Regions from separate parts of the Insulibacter thermoxylanivorax genome, predicted to be linked through region 1. Evidence: predicted binding sites of a transcription regulator. Region 1 holds the regulator's gene; the other holds the start of a gene.
What was found. The regulator LexA, encoded in region 1, represses DNA repair genes until DNA is damaged. The targets are predictions, from matches to a motif close to CGAACATATGTTCG.
Positions count from the first base shown of each region.

Region 2: recA (recombinase RecA) is a predicted target of LexA. The motif match lies at 1,724-1,737, and genes of this name have one in related genera.

Region 1 is NZ_BMAQ01000014.1:57,381-60,812, forward strand. It holds gene PRECH8_RS07760 (DUF896 domain-containing protein) at 1-85, opposite strand, end outside; gene PRECH8_RS07765 (LysM peptidoglycan-binding domain-containing protein) at 361-819, opposite strand; gene lexA (transcriptional repressor LexA) at 1,012-1,632, shown strand; gene PRECH8_RS07775 (hypothetical protein) at 1,863-2,054, opposite strand; gene glnA (type I glutamate--ammonia ligase) at 2,293-3,432, opposite strand, start outside.
Region 2 is NZ_BMAQ01000006.1:65,995-69,426, forward strand. It holds gene PRECH8_RS04685 (regulatory protein RecX) at 1-395, opposite strand, end outside; gene recA (recombinase RecA) at 600-1,652, opposite strand; gene PRECH8_RS04695 (competence/damage-inducible protein A) at 2,430-3,432, opposite strand, start outside.

The DNA of each region.
Region 1 (3,432 bases):
CGACAAGCTCCTCAGTGGTCAGTCCAACGGTCTTCTGTTTCTTGAATAGTTCATTAATGCGTCTAATCTGCTCGTCTGTGATCATCGTCTTGGCTCCCTCCTGTGTACATATCAATACTTTGACATCCGCCATGGGGAAAGTCAAGAGAACCCGCACAGCAGGCATTAGCCATAGAAAAACCGCCTTGCTGAGAGGCGGTTGTGTCGCGATTATTCGTTAGTTGATCATGATCCCAGAGGATGGCTCCTCTTACTCCTCGATGCTTCAAAAAAAGCAATGCTGAACGTTCGCGCTGGCTGATCCAGTTCAAAGATGGCATATGATCGATTCGAGATCCTCCATCCCGCTGCCCCCAGCGGTTATGGCAGCCTCAGCAGCATCCCCTCATACAGTATGCTGCCCGTTAAGCCGTTCATGTCCTTCAATCGTCCGATGTAATCATGGATATGGACGTGCTTAGGTTTATGTTCTCTGGCAATCTTCCATAAAGTATCACCGGCTTGCACTTTCACCGTGGCCCCCTGTTCAAATCCGCTGTCCCCTGGGTTTCCCTCATCGCCGCCGTATGGCTGAATCTGATCGACCCTCGCTTCAGCATAAGGATTCGCAGCCGATGAAGCGAATACGGAACTATTGCCTATAAGCATGCCGATCAATATGCCTAAGAACAAAACGGTCAAGATAACGGCTGTCATCTTGCGGTTCATAAAAAATAAAGCATAATGCCTGTGACGGCCGCGCTGGCCTCGTTTCGTCTTCGATCTATGATGGTGGTCATGTTCCGTTCCCATATATCCCAAAACAGTCACTGCAACCATAGATACATCCTCCAAACATTTGTTCTGGTTATATCATAATACGAACAAACGTTTGTGTCAATAAGAAATATGAAAAAGTTAGAAAGACCGTGATGAATATAAATAAGTAAAAACTCGAACTTATGTTTGTACGAACTGCGGTTCTGTGTTATTATTTACCTAGGAGAATCCAGTAAACGGAGTGATTACAATATGACCAAGCTATCGAGCAGACAGCAAGCAATCCTTGATTTTATTAAACACGAAGTACGCACCAAGGGTTACCCTCCCTCCGTCAGAGAGATCGGTGAAGCGGTTGGCTTGGCCTCCAGTTCTACGGTTCATGGTCATCTCGACCGCCTGGAGAAGAAAGGCCTCATCCGCCGGGATGCTACGAAACCCCGCGCGATTGAGATCACGGACGGTTCTCTGGACAGCAATGTCTTCCCTGAATCCGTTGCACGCGTACCGCTCATCGGCAAGGTAACTGCTGGCGTTCCAATATTAGCTACCGAGAATATCGAGGATTACTATCCACTGCCTGCTCATATGGTCGGCGACCATACGGTATTCATGTTAGCCGTCGTCGGCGACAGCATGATCGAGGCAGGCATCCATGACGGAGACTATGTCATCGTCCGCCAGCAATCAACGGCGAACAACGGCGATATCGTAGTGGCGATGACCGAGGATGATGAAGCGACGGTGAAGCGGTTCTACAAGGAAAGCGACCATATTCGCTTACAGCCGGAGAACTCAGCCATGGAACCGATTCGCTTGCGCAATGTGAAGATTCTCGGCAAGGTCATCGGACTTTATAGGGAGATCTATTAATCACAAGCAGATCGGCAGTGCAATAGCGCTGCCGATTGTTCATGTGATGGGCAATGCCCCAAGGACAAAAACCTTCGATCGAGTTCTTCTCCTTCACTTCTCGGTCTATATTGATTAGGACAATAACCGCAAAAAGCTGGCTGTGCATGGATCATTATTAAGAAAACTCGTATAAAACTATCCGGACTTGCCGAGGCTTAAAACGCGCCGAACCAGAGCATCTCCATCGATCATGCCGAAAGCGGAAATAAAGCGAGGATCTGATCCATATGGAAGGTGCGATATCCCCGTTTCTCCTGATCATAGGCGAGCACGAGGCTGCCCTTCACGCGGTGAACGGTGACGATCCGCTTACTGCATCTGTGCATCCGATCCATATAGATGAGCTCCACACTTCTGCCGATATAGCGATCCATCCTCATCATGTCCCCCTCCTGGGCTTATGGACTGAGCGAGATTCAGCGGTCATCGTGTGATCCAACATTCATGCGAACATACATTCTGTCTCTTATCTATATTATATACTCGAATATACGTTCGCATTCAATGGGAATGATCAAATTTTTCTCGTGTTCCATCATGCACAGCAAAAAAAGACTGCCAATCGTGGGAATCGGCAGTCTAAAGATAAGGGCTTGTCCGTTTTATCTTAATATGTCCTTAATATAAAGTCATGTATTGGTCGCGTTCCCATTGATGAACATGGGTACGGTACATATCGTATTCGATCTCTTTGAGTTCGAGGAAATTCGTCAAGGCATGTTCGCCGAGGGCGTCACACATCACTTCATCGCGCACGAGTTCATCGATCGCTTCCCGCAGCGACTTCGGCAGGCTGGGGATGCCGTTCTGGATGCGCTCTTCCTCGGACATGATATAGATATTGCGATCCACCGGCTCCGGCAGTTCCATCTTCTTCTCGATACCATCCAAACCGGCGCGCAGCATAACCGCGAGAGCTAGATAAGGATTGGCCGATGGATCGGGACTGCGCACCTCGATGCGCGTGCTTAAGCCGCGGGAGGCAGGGATGCGGATCATCGGGCTGCGGTTGCTTGCCGACCAAGCCACATAGCAGGGCGCTTCATAACCGGGTACGAGGCGTTTGTAGGAATTGACCGTCGGGTTCGTCACCGCGGTGAAGGCCCGCGCATGGTACAAGATGCCCGCCATGTATTGACGCGCGGTCTCGCTTAGACCCAGTTCATCATCCGGATCGTAGAAAGCATTGGTATCGCCCTTGAACAGCGAGAGATGGCAGTGCATCCCGGAGCCGTTCATCCCGAACAGCGGCTTCGGCATGAATGTGGCATGCAAGCCGTGCTGTCTGGCGATGGTCTTCACGACGAGTTTGAAGGTCTGGATCTGATCCGCGGCCGTTACGGCGTCCGCATATTTGAAGTCGATCTCGTGCTGTCCCGGGGATACTTCATGATGGGAGGCCTCGATCTCGAAGCCCATCTCCATAAGCGTCAACACGATCTCACGCCGGCAGTTCTCCCCGAGGTCCGTAGGCGCAAGATCGAAATATCCGCCGTGATCATTCAGCTCCAGAGTCGGGGCCCCGCGCTCATCGGTCTTAAACAGGAAAAACTCCGGTTCCGGACCGACATTCATCGCGGTGAACCCCATCTCTTCGGCGATCTTCAGGTTCCGCTTCAAGATGTTGCGCGGATCCCCAGGGAAAGGCTGTCCATCCGGCAGATAGACGTCGCAGATCAGACGCGCGACGCGGTCCGTTGTCACCCAGGGGAAGATAACCCAGGTGTTGAGATCCGGATAGAGATACATATCCGACTC
Region 2 (3,432 bases), on a different contig from region 1:
GCAAAAAGACGGTCATTCAACAATTCCAGCTTGCGCAGCTTCTCTGTTACCGCCTCGATAACATCTTCTTGTTCGAATCCCGCTCGCCGTAATTTGTTCACGATCTCCTGCTCGGTATGCGGTCTACCCGCGAGCCAGCGGAGCGCCCTGTCCATCGCTTCATTGATACGTTCTTCCTGTTCAAGCCGAGCCAAATCCGCAGCATCCAGTTTCCGTCCTTTAAGCAGTTGCATCGTCACCAACGTATCTTCATGCACCGTATAGGCGAACTCTCCGTTCAGATAGATATCATAATGCCCGGCCTTCCTGAGATGCTGTTCGACCCGCGTAATCTCGTACTCTGTTTGATCTTCCTGCGGCAGTTCGCTGCGCAGATCTGCCATGTCAGCTTTCATGCCATGAGATTTTCCCATTCCAGCTTTCAAACGATCTCCCATGAACCTTGTATTGTCCATCGGCCACTCCTTATTTCAGATCAATCACATAAAAATAAAAGGGAAGAAAGTCCGCAATCAACGCACCGAATCGGCATGCGTGCAGGCTGATTACGAACTTCTGCCCTTTACATTGTACTCTTATTCGCAGCAAATGAACAGGTTTTATTCGAGTTCCAGTTCATCTGCAAATTCTTCAGCGTCATCGCCGGCACTGAAGGTCGCCGAAATCCCTTTGATCGTGGTCACTTCGCGGATGCGACTCTCGATGAGTTGAGCGATGTCTGGATTATCCTTTAAGTATTGCTTCGCGTTCTCACGCCCTTGACCGAGTCGTTCTCCATCAAAAGAGTACCACGCGCCGCTCTTCTGCACGATATCGAGATCCGTGCCGATATCAATGATGCTGCCCTCACGGGAAATTCCTTCCCCGTACATGATGTCAACTTCAGCTTGTTTGAACGGAGGCGCCACCTTGTTCTTAACAACCTTGATGCGAGTCCGGTTGCCGATCACTTCGCTGCCTTGTTTGATCGACTCCACTCTTCTTACCTCAAGACGAACGGAAGAATAGAACTTCAGAGCGCGGCCCCCCGGCGTCGTCTCGGGATTGCCGAACATGATGCCGACCTTCTCTCGCAGCTGGTTAATGAAGATGGCGATGGTCTTCGACTTGCTGATCGCACCCGACAGCTTACGCAGCGCTTGGGACATCAGGCGCGCCTGCAAGCCGACATGGGAATCTCCCATATCCCCCTCGATCTCAGCCTTCGGTACGAGTGCGGCAACGGAGTCGATCACGATGATGTCGATCGCACCGCTTCGTACGAGTGCCTCTGCGATCTCCAAAGCCTGTTCTCCGGTATCCGGCTGAGAGAGCAGCAATTCATCGATATTCACGCCCAAATTGCGAGCGTATAACGGATCCAACGCGTGCTCCGCATCGATGAAGGCTGCTTGTCCGCCAACTTTCTGCACTTCTGCGATCGCATGCAAAGCGACCGTCGTCTTACCGGAGGATTCCGGTCCATAGATCTCAATGATCCGCCCGCGGGGGAAACCTCCAACGCCGAGGGCTATATCCAGTGCCAACGCACCGCTGGACACCGTTTCTACCTGCATTTGAGCGTTCTCGCCCAGTTTCATAATAGATCCTTTACCGAATTGTTTCTCAATCTGGCGCAATGCCATCTCTAATGCAGCTTGACGATCTGTCACAAGCTCACTTCCCTTTTCTATCAATTATACGTATATGATACCGTCTTTCTCGGTCCTTGCCAAGTACTTTTCGAACATACATTCGGTTTATTAAATCATATGCACCTTGAATGCGTGTCTGTGGCTGGTGTGTGACAGGAACTGATGATATGCATAAGTGATATGCATATGTATGTGAATCAGCGCGCATGGGATGGTATCGGCTAAGGCGTATATATGTCTATGTTCGCTGATCTGTCGATGTGGGTCAGCGATCGATGCTTCGGTTGTATGCATATCAGTTGACGCAAATCAGTATCCGTCGAAGGAGATCAGTGAAATGTCTATCATTTGAACCCAGATAAGTTGAGCGTATGTTGGTTGTATAGAACAAACAGTTGCCGGCAACAAAAAAACCGCAGCATCTGGCGAGCAGTTGCTACGGTTCTTCCGCTAAGTTTGATTATATCATACAGAAATTTCAATAGACAAGAAGTTTTATGTACATTTTTGTGTTTGTTGTATAGCGATGCTATGACGATCTTATTTTCGTTCCGCATAGAGGCCCGCGCTCTTCCGCAAGCAGATATAACGGATTTTGCAATCTTAACACGTGGTCACGTCTGTCTGCACACTGAAACGGCATAATTTGTCGGCTCACGACTGAGTCGCGCCAGTACGCACACTGTATCGACACATTTTAGCGTCTCACGACTCGGTCACACCTGTCTGCAGTGACCCATCGTATTCGTCCGTATTAGCATCGATCATCCTAAACCGATCATCCTAAATGATGCCTCAATCACCCGCCCCGGCCGCTCCCTCTTTCAAATGCTGCCAAAGACGATAGAGCACCGACTTCGCCGCACGCAGCCGAATCATCTCGCGATCCCCGGCGAGCCGCAGGGCATAGGAGCAGACTCCCGCCTCGCCGGCTACTGCGATGAATACGGTGCCCGGCGATTTACCTTCGGATGGCCCCGGCCCGGCAACGCCGGTAACCGCAACTGCCCAATCTGTATGGAAGGCCCGCCTTGCCCCGAGCGCCATCTCCTCAGCGGTCTCTGAGCTGATCGTACCGTGCTTCGCGATGGTCTCCTCGCTTACGCCAAGTTGTTCGTGCTTCGCGCGAGCGGAATAGCTGATCACTCCACCTGCGTATACTTGCGAACTTCCCGGTATACTGGTAAGCAATTGTCCGACTAATCCGCCGGTGCAGCTTTCCGCAGCGGCTACCGTTTGTCCAGTTTGCTGCAACCATTCAACGACGGCCTGTTCTAAGGGAATATCCCGCTCCGCATAAAGATAACGACCGACGCGGCCTGCGATCGCTTCGATCGTCGGCTGCAGCTTTGCTTCGGCTTTTTCTTGACTTGGCGCCTTCGTAGACAGCCTAACAGCCACTTCCCCATCTTTCGCATATGGTGCGATCGTTGGATCCGTCTGCCCATCGATGAGATCGATCAACTCCTGTTCCAAAGCTGATTCGCCGATTCCTGAGAACTTTAAGGTGATCGAATACAAAGCTTCTGCCGATCCGTTCCGCGACTGGATCCATGGAACTGCATACCGCTCGAACATCACCTTCATCTCGCGCGGCGGTCCAGGCAGCAGCAGCCAATGCTTTCCTTCATGGGTTAGAGCAACGCCGACAGCCATACCGTTGTCGTTCGGGAGAACATCTGCTTCGGATAATATCATCGCTTGCCGAGCATTATTATCCGTCATGGTTAAGCCGCGAACAGCATAATATTCGGCAATCGATTCCAAGGTCGGCTCATGCATCAATAATTTGCGCCCC